DNA from 3 places in the Shewanella sp. SM71 genome. Region 2 is predicted to be linked to each of the others. Evidence: predicted binding sites of a transcription regulator. Region 2 holds the regulator's gene; each other region holds the start of a gene.
The links. Region 2 encodes LexA, which represses DNA repair genes until DNA is damaged. Its sites were predicted from a motif close to TACTGTATNNNNATACAGTA; they were not measured.

Region 1 (3,286 bases), on a different contig from region 2:
TGGGATTAGAGTGGGATAGCAAGTTAATCTAAGCAGGAATGAGAATGCTTTTCATCATTAAGTGAGTGAAATATAAAGATAATTTGAGTTGGTCGATAAATTGTACTAGGCTAGAAGCTTGATTTAGATCAATCTTTTCACGCTTACCAAGGATAGTAACTTATGAAAGGTCATCCTAAAGTGGTTGGGCAACTGAATCGGGTGCTTACCTGTGAGTTGACCGCCATCAATCAATATTTCCTCCATGCCCGCATGTTTAAACATTGGGGCTTAGAGAAGTTAAACCACGTCGAATACAAAAAATCCATCCAAGATATGAAGCACGCCGATAAGCTCATCGAGCGAGTGCTGTTTTTGGAAGGTCTGCCTAATCTGCAACAACTCGAAAAACTTCGCATTGGTGAACATAGCCAAGAGATGCTCGACTGCGATCTGGCCATGGTGCAAGAGCAGCTTACATTGTTGCGTGATGCGATCAGCTTGTGTGAAGCCGAACAGGACTATGTGAGCCGCGATCTGCTGGAAGATATTCTCGAAGACGAAGAAGAGCACTTAGATTGGCTCGAGTCGCAGCAAGAGCTCATTACGCTAACCGGTATTCAAAATTATCTACAATCGCAAATTAGCGACCAATAGGAGCAAGATATGAAAGGCGATAAAGACGTTATTGATGCGTTAAATCGACTCCTAACGGGAGAACTCTCGGCAATGGATCAGTATTTTGTCCATGCCCATATGTACGAAGATTGGGGCCTGAATGAACTCTATGAGCGTATCGCCCATGAGTCAGATGATGAGAAAGCCCATGCAGCCAAATTAGTGCAGCGCATTTTATTCCTCGAAGGTACACCCAATGTTGCCGCCCGTGAGGCATTGAACATAGGTAAAGATGTAGAAGAGATGCTACGTAATGATCTTGCCTATGAATACAAGGTCGCGGACGATTTGCGCAAAGTGATTGCACTGTGTGAGCAGAAGCAAGATTACCAGACACGTGAAATCCTCGAAGTATTACTCGACGATACAGAGTCTGACCATATGTATTGGCTCGAAAAACAACTTGGGCTTATTGACCGTGTTGGATTGCAAAACTACCTGCAAACTAAGATGTGAGCCTTAGATTGTTAGGTTGAGTAAATACCTAGGCCACTGAGTGTAATGGCCTAGGAAACTCAGTTATTAAGCATGTCTGTTGTTCCTCACACTTGTCTTGTTCTCTTTTCTAGCGCTAGGCCACATCTTATTGGCCCAAATCTATCAGGAATACTTGATTACTGTTTTTATATACAGTATTTTGGCGTTGGAGGAATTCAACGTGCGAAAAATTATTCATATCGATATGGACTGCTATTTTGCTGCAGTGGAAATGCGCGACTTTCCTGAGTACCGTGGCAAACCTTTAGCTGTGGGGGGCAGTAGCGACCGTCGCGGTGTTATCAGTACTTGCAGTTACGAGGCACGTAAATTCGGTGTACGTTCAGCAATGGCAACGGCTTATGCCTTTAAGTTGTGCCCTGAGCTGATTTTAGTTCCGGGTCGGATGCAGGTTTACAAAGAAGTGTCGCTACAAATTCGTGAAATATTTTCTCGCTATACCCAATTAATTGAGCCGCTTTCCTTAGATGAAGCTTATTTGGATGTGAGTGAGTGCCAACAACATAAGGGCTCTGCGACCTTGATTGCCCAAGCGATTCGTCGCGATATCTTAGCCGAAACGGGTTTAACCGCATCGGCGGGTATCGCGCCAGTAAAATTTTTAGCTAAGATCGCCTCGGATCTGAACAAGCCAAACGGCCAATATATCATTACGCCAGAGACGCTTTCTGAGTTTGTTAAGACCTTATCGCTGCGTAAAATTCCCGGTGTTGGTAAAGTCACCGCAGAAAAGCTCTCTTCGCTCGGGCTCAATACCTGTGGTGATGTGCAAGCTTATTCTAAACCTGAGCTCTTAGCGCGATTCGGTAAGTTTGGTGGCGTGTTGATTGAGCGTTCCCAAGGCATAGATGAACGGGGTATTTCTGCCGACAGAGAGCGCAAATCAGTGGGTGTTGAAACCACGTTAGCAAAGGATATTTATAGCTTAGAGCAGTGCCAGCAGGTGATGCCGAGTTTGATCCAAGAACTGTCGTTGCGTTTAAGTCGCAGTGCTAAGGAACGCAAAATACATAAACAGGTGGTCAAACTTAAGTTTAACGATTTCAAGCAGACTACAATTGAGCACCGCAGCGATGAAGTCTCGATTGTAATGTTCTATGAGCTACTCGCACAGGCTATGGAAAGGCAAGAAGGCCGTGGCATTCGTCTATTGGGTATTTCGGTCGGCCTTACTGATTCTACTCTTGTCGTCGCCACAAGCTTAAACGGCCAGACTCAGCTGGATTTAGCACTCTAGCCGTTTATTGAGTCGATAAGCCGCAGACTTATGCCTGCATTGGCTCAATAAGCCTCGGGTGGATTCGCCAACATAAAATCAATTAACAGTCTGACTCGTAAGGGCAGGTTGTCTCGATCGCGATACATCAAGTAGGCGGTACGCGGAATACCTTGCCACTCGGGCAGTATTTGAATGAGTTTGCCACTTCGTATCTGTTCACTCGCCATGCTGATGGGTATGAGTCCAATCCCAAGCCCCGCCACCACGGCCTGACAGGCAATCGCCATATCATCGACGGCTAATTTGATATTCCCCCTTGGTTCAAACTCGACATTTTGCCCTGTGCTATTGTGCTGTAAACGCCACGTTTTTGTGGGCTTGGCGATGATAACCGGATGCTGATCCAGCTCTTCAATGGATTGCAGCGCATGCCACTGCGTTGCCGATGTGCTGGTGCAAAGTACAAAGCTAATCGTGGTAAGTGGCCTTGCAATCCAATCGGGATCTTTAGGTTCGCCCACTCGAAAGGCGATATCGATGGCGTTTTCACTGACATCGATATTCATGTTCGACAGACTTAAATCGATATCAATATTGGGATAATGCCGTTGGAAGGCGTTGAGTGATTCACCCAGCCAGCGATAGGTTGTATTGATGGGCGCCGAGATCCGCAATTTGCCAACCGCTTGATGTTTATCCGCATGCAACTCACCAGATACCTGGTTTAACTCGATAAACAGCGGGCCGCAGCGTTCGAGATACCGCTGACCTGTGGCGGTAAGGTTGACTCTATGGGCGTCTCTGTGCAGTAAACGCAGACCTAAGGATTGTTCTAACAGATTGATTCGACGGCTTAAGGTTGAAGGTGGAATGCCTAAGTGCTGCGCCGCGAGCTTAAAACTCCCTTGCTGT
Region 2 (3,286 bases):
GGTAAGGCTTGTACTACGATAGGCATAAAACCATGGTCTTTACCGCAGAGTTCGGCGCATTGACCACGATAAATGCCGGGTTTGTCGATGCGAGTCCAGGCCTCATTGATAAATCCAGGGTTGGCATCTTTCTTAATGGCAAAGGCGGGTACCCACCAAGAATGGATGACATCCTCTGAAGTCATCAGAAAGCGGATTTTGCGGTTTATCGGTAGAACGAGCGGTTTATCGACTTCCAATAGATAGTTTTCACCCTTGGTTTCGGTGCCTTCGATTTGTGCTCTGGGTGTTGTCAGTATGCTATAAAAATCAATATCTTGATCGAAATAGCTGTAATGCCATTTCCATTGGGAACCCGTGACTTTTACGGTGAGATCGGCGTTACTGGGATCTTCCATTGCGATTAAAGTTTTTGTCGCTGGAATCGCCATTAAGATCAAAATGATAAATGGCAGAATCGTCCAAGCGATTTCAACTTTAGTGCTTTCGTGAAAGTGGGACGCGACAGCGCCTTTGGATTTTCTGTGGTTGATCATGGCGTAAATCATGACGCCAAAGACCACTAGGCCTATTGCGCAGCAGATATACAAGATGGTCATGTGCAAGTGATAAACCTTGCCACTGATCTCGGTCACGCCAGGGGTCATGTTGAACCGCATGTCCGCGGCGGTCAACGGTGGTGCGAAAAGCACCACGAGTAAACAATACAACAATTGCTTCACAAGACTTCTCCTCTGCCAATTGCGAATAGCAACTACAAAGAAGAGCAACACAGTAAGTCTCAACTCTATGCAAACTCTTCAGTTCCCAAAAAAGCTTTTTTGACTTCAACGTGCGTTGGCGGCTGTTACTTTTAATCAAGTATTGTTACTGCTGGTAATTAGCCACGCTGGCACATACTGCTGAAATAAATCTGTTCTCTATTTTTAGTGGCGCTTCGAGTTCGATAAATACTCGATTCATTGACCACGGAAGGTGATATATCATCACCGACTTAACCAACCATACTTGCTGTTTAAATATTGATCAAGATCACTTATTTATCTAATTATCTGAAAAATTGCCAAAAAAAAGCCTCACATTCATAGGTGAGGCGGCTTTCAAGGTAAAAAATTAAATGAATATTTAATGTACAGCGCTAAAAAAAGATTGCTGACCGAAGAGATTGCCTTGCTCAATGCGTACGTCGGCATGTAAGTGACTGTTTACGTCTTCAAGCACTATGCCCATAGCTCGGGCACTTTTAGCCACGATTTGTAGGCGTCGATTATCCCGCGCATCCAATGATTGAGTCCAAGTAATGACTGCACTGGACGTACCACTTGTTAGGGCTTTCTCCATCGCCCACAGGGTTTCGACTTCATCTTTAGCATGTACCAGCAAAACTCTATCCATACGCACACCTGCGCTGGCGAGCATTTGCTTGTAGCCAATACTTGGAGGGTTGATGAGCACTAACCAACGGCCCTGTTGGCTTAACTGAGCGAGTTGTGCACTCAGATGAATTAATTCTTGGCGACCTTGAGTCTTAGTTGGCATGCAGGCGATGGGCGCATGGTGCCAGTCATAGTCAGCATCACGGACTTCATCGAGCCACAGGCCCGGATGGCGGGGGGCATTGCCAAGTAGTTTATTCATAGCCAATCTCCATTACGGATCACACCGACGGCGAGTCCTTCAATTGTTAAACTTTGGAAGCCTAAATCCACTTTAATCGGGGAGTAATCTTCATTTTCGGCATGTAGATAGACTACATTACCTTTTTTTTCGAAACGTTTAACAGTGACATCGTCATCGACTCTAGCGACAACCACTTGACCATTTCTAGCTTGTTCTACTTTATGAACTGCCAGCAAATCACCTTCGAGAATACCGATATTTTTCATGCTGTCGCCCTTTACTCGCAGTAAAAAATCGGCGGCGGGATGAAACATGCTTGGGTCGACTTGGTAGTACTGTTCAACATGTTCTTGGGCGAGGATAGGTTCACCTGCGGCCACTTGGCCGATGAGCGGTAAACCTGTTTCAGTCAAATCTTCGATTTCCGCAGGCAGACGAATGCCTCGAGATGTGCCTGGCATGATCTCAATGCAGCCCTTTTTTGCCAACGCTTTAAGATGTTCTTCAGCCGCATTGGCGCTCTTAAAACCTAAACGGGTTGCGATTTCTGCCCGAGTGGGTGGCATGCCAGTATCGGCAATATTTCGTTTAATTAGCTCTAATATTTCAGCTTGGCGTGGCGTCAAAGGTCTCATGGTGTTTCCTGTTTTTCTATACAGTTACTGTTAGTATATACAGTATTATTTGCAGCGCAAGTATTAACCACTTTTTAGCTATGTTGGAGAGAATTAGCGAATATTGCCCATAGTCTGGTATTCTATCGGGCTAGTAAACGCACTTAATTGCATAAGAATAATGCCTAAACACGACTCTCTTTGGTTGAAATCATTACGTTGGATCCAAAAACACTTAGTGCACACTATTGTGGTACCTCAGGATCCCTTTGCCGATCTGAATCTGGATGCTTCCAGACCCCTTGTTTATGTGATGAAAACAGAATCCCTCAGTGACATCGCTGCTTTGAGCGAAATAACGGCTAAGTTAGGCTTACCAAGCCCTTATGAGCCTCTAGTGGCTAATGGTGTGACTGCGCCTCGGGTTGTCTGTCTTCAAGGACGTAAGCCACTGTTTGGCGAACGTGCTGGTAATGAGCCTTTCCTCGAATGCTTTATGCGTTTGTTAGCCGTGCATAAGGAACGTCCTGAATTAGATATTCAACTGGTACCCGTGAGCTTGTATTGGGGTCGCACGCCAGGGAAAGAAGACGACACTATGAAGGCGGCCGTATTTGAGCGGGAAAACCCGACTTGGCTGCGCAAGTGCTTGATGATTTTGTTCTTAGGTCGACATAACTTCGTGCAGTTTTCGAATGCCGTATCCCTGCGTTACATGGCTGACGAACATGGCACCGACATGGGGATTGCCCATAAGTTAGCACGGGTTGCACGCGTGCATTTCCGTCGTCAACGTAAGGTAATGACAGGGCCTGTGCTGCCAAACCGCCAAGCACTGTTTCATTCGTTACTCAAATCTGAGTCGCTGCGCAAAGCGATTCAAGAAGAAGCCGCCAGTAAAAAGATTTCTGAGACCCAAGCGCGCGAGACGGCTATTGAGTACCTCGATGAAATAGCAGCCGATTACTCAGACAGTTTAGTGCGTATTGCTGAGCGTTTCTTAACTTGGCTGTGGAACAAGCTTTACAGCGGGATCAACATTAAAGGTGCCG
Region 3 (3,286 bases), on a different contig from region 2:
GAAAGAACAGCAAAGTGCCCAAGAAATTACCACCTTGGCCACTATGCTTGAGCGTGAACGTATCGCGCGGGATCTACACGACATTATGGGGCATAGCCTTTCTTCCATCGCCCTTAAGGCCGAGCTAGCCGAAAAGCTTATCGCAAAACAAGAATATGAACTCGCATCAACCCAATTGATTGAGCTAGGACAAATTGCGAGGGAAAGTTTAAGCCAGATCCGCCACACAGTGTCAGACTACAAACACAAGGGTCTAGAGAGTTGCGTGACGCAGCTTTGTAAATCCTTAAGGGATAAAGGCTTAAGTGTCGAGCTCAGTGGTGAGCTACCCAAGCTAGGTGCAACCACAGAAAGCCAACTGAGTTTGATCCTCACCGAACTCATTAATAATATTCTTCGCCATAGCGGTGCAAGTGAATGCTCTATCCACTTTTCTAAGCAATCAGACCGCCTGCTGCTAGAAGTCAAAGACAATGCCGCGGCCAAACCTTTTATAGAAGGTAATGGCCTCACTGGTATACGCGAGCGTCTCGACAGTTTAGGCGGCAGCTTGAGCTATAATCTCGAACAGGGATATACCTTTACCGTCAGTTTACCTTTGCAGGGAGCAACACATTAATGAAGATTTTATTGGCGGAAGATCAAGCTATGGTGCGAGGAGCACTCGCCGCACTCCTTACGCTTGCAGGGGGTTTTAGTATCACCCAAGCGAGTGACGGTGACGAAGCTCTAAGCTTACTCAAACAGCAAAGCTTTGATCTCTTGCTAACGGATATCGAAATGCCCGGCCGCACAGGCTTAGAGCTGGCCACATGGTTAAAGGAGCAACATAGCCAAACCAAGATAGTGGTCATTACCACCTTCGGCCGTGCGGGCTATATTAAACGTGCCATCGAAGCGGGTGTGGGCGGCTTTCTGCTTAAAGATGCGCCCTCGGAAACCTTAGTCAACGCGATTCAACAAGTAATGGCGGGAAAACGAGTGATCGATCCTGAACTTGCCATGATGGCGATTGGCGATGTCGACCCGCTCAACGACAAAGAACGCCGCGCTCTTCGCCTCGCTAGCGAAGGCAAATCCACCTCCGACATCGCCGAAACTCTTTTTATCGCCGAAGGGACTGTTCGCAACTACCTCTCTGAAGCCATAGCCAAACTCAATGCCAGTAATCGAATCGATGCAGCCCGCATTGCCAAGCAAAAAGGCTGGTTGTAATAACACTCACAGTTAACCACGCTTTCAGCCTAACGATATCTTATCAACAATTTTGCGGCCTTAAGGTCGCAGAAAGATATTAGCTATGCTTCCAAACAAAATTTGATAACACCCTAATTCCCCTTGAGATTGCCTTACGCTTATTCTCTGTTAATATATGTATAAATTCACAGTGATTGAGTGCTAACGACTTGCAGCAATTGGATCTTGTTCCGATCACCGACCTCAAAGGCGTCGCCAAAAAGGTCGCGGAGAAACTCGCAAAGCTCGGCATCACAACAGTACAAGATCTGCTGTTTCACTTACCCCTGCGCTACGAAGATAGAACCCAAATCTATCCCATTGCCGCCCTCAGCCTAGGCGGTTATGGCACTATAGAAGCTGAAATCCAATCGACACAAATCATCCAAGGCCGCAAGCGCATGCTGGTCTGCAATGTGCGCGACGATACGGGCAGCTTAAGTCTGCGCTTCTTTAACTTTTCCGTTGCTCAGCGTAATGCCATGCAAAATGGTTTGATGATCCGCGCCTATGGTGAAGTGCGCCGTGGTAGTCATCAAGCTGAGATAGTGCATCCAGAATATAAAGTCGTCTATCCCGGTGAAGATGTTCATCTGAGTGATACCCTAACGCCGATTTATCCCACGACTGAGGGCTTAAAACAGGCGAGTTGGCTAAAGCTGACCGAGCAAGCCTTGGTATTGCTAGAAGAGGGTGGCTTAACTGAACTTCTGCCACCACAATTGCAACCTAATAACATCAGCCTTAAACAAGCGCTACAGACGCTACATCGCCCTCCTGCGGGGATCTCTCAGTTCGATTTAGAGCTAGGTCAACACCCAGCCCAGCAACGACTCGTGCAGGAAGAATTACTCGCCCACAATCTCAGCATGTTACGCCTAAGGCAGCGCAGTAATTTAGATGCCGCTGTCACCATGCAGGCCACGGGGCAGTTGCTCAATCCCTTCCTCGCGGCTTTGCCCTTTAAGCCGACTGGCGCCCAGCAAAGAGTCGTGGCTGATATAGGCAAAGATTTAGAAAAACCGCACCCTATGATGCGCTTAGTGCAAGGGGATGTTGGCTCTGGCAAAACCTTAGTCGCGGCGATGGCGGCATTACAAGCGATTGAAAACGGTTATCAAGTTGCCATGATGGCACCGACCGAGTTATTGGCCGAGCAACATGCAACTAACTTTGCCGCTTGGTTTGAGCCACTCGGACTTAAGGTAGGTTGGCTGGCGGGAAAACTTAAAGGCAAGGCCAGAACCCAATCCCTTGCGGATATTGAATCTGGCGCAGCCCAGATGGTGATTGGGACCCATGCCATCTTCCAGCAGCATGTGGTCTTTAGCAAACTCGCGTTAATTATTATCGATGAGCAACACAGATTCGGCGTACACCAACGCTTAGGCCTGCGGAAAAAGGGCGTGAACCAAGGTTTCCACCCGCATCAATTGATCATGACAGCCACACCCATTCCCCGCACGCTGGCGATGACGGCCTATGCAGATCTCGACACGTCCATTATCGATGAACTGCCGCCGGGGCGAACTCCAGTAACCACAGTGGCGATTGCTGATTCACGCCGTAACGAAGTGCTTGAACGGGTCCGCAACGCTGTCATCAGCGACCAACGTCAGGCCTATTGGGTGTGTACTCTGATTGAAGAATCCGAAGTGCTCGAATGCCAAGCCGCCGAAGACACAGCCGAAGAACTGCGCCTCGCCCTGCCCGAGCTCAATATTGGCCTAGTGCATGGCAGATTAAAGAGCGCCGAGAAACAGCAAATCATGGCCGACTTTAAGGCAGGCATTATTCATCTACTGGTAGCGACAACCGTGATTGAAGTGGGCGTCGACGTGCCCAATGCCAGCCTGATGATCATTGAAAACCCTGAACGTTTAGGTCTAGCACAACTACATCAACTGCGCGGACGAGTCGGTCGAGGCGCCATCGCAAGCCATTGTGTGTTACTCTACAAGGCGCCGTTGAGCCATACCGCCACCCAAAGACTGAGCGTACTCAGACAAAGCAATGATGGTTTCATCATAGCGCAGAAAGATTTAGAAAT

Region 1: a site for LexA is predicted at 1,273-1,292, ahead of dinB (DNA polymerase IV). Genes of this name have one in related genera too.
Region 3: a site for LexA is predicted at 1,371-1,390, ahead of recG (ATP-dependent DNA helicase RecG). Genes of this name have one in related genera too.

What each region holds. Positions count from the first base shown of each region.
Region 1 covers NZ_JAKKRW010000016.1:37,919-41,204, forward strand. The annotation lists gene bfr (bacterioferritin) at 163-636, shown strand; gene bfr (bacterioferritin) at 646-1,113, shown strand; gene dinB (DNA polymerase IV) at 1,316-2,392, shown strand; gene L5L97_RS15685 (LysR family transcriptional regulator) at 2,437-3,286, opposite strand, start outside.
Region 2 covers NZ_JAKKRW010000015.1:88,734-92,019, reverse strand. The annotation lists gene coxB (cytochrome c oxidase subunit II) at 1-722, opposite strand, end outside; gene L5L97_RS15305 (cell division inhibitor SulA) at 1,126-1,638, opposite strand; gene lexA (transcriptional repressor LexA) at 1,635-2,255, opposite strand; gene plsB (glycerol-3-phosphate 1-O-acyltransferase PlsB) at 2,416-3,286, shown strand, end outside.
Region 3 covers NZ_JAKKRW010000010.1:126,108-129,393, forward strand. The annotation lists gene L5L97_RS11825 (sensor histidine kinase) at 1-619, shown strand, start outside; gene L5L97_RS11830 (DNA-binding response regulator) at 619-1,215, shown strand; gene recG (ATP-dependent DNA helicase RecG) at 1,407-3,286, shown strand, end outside.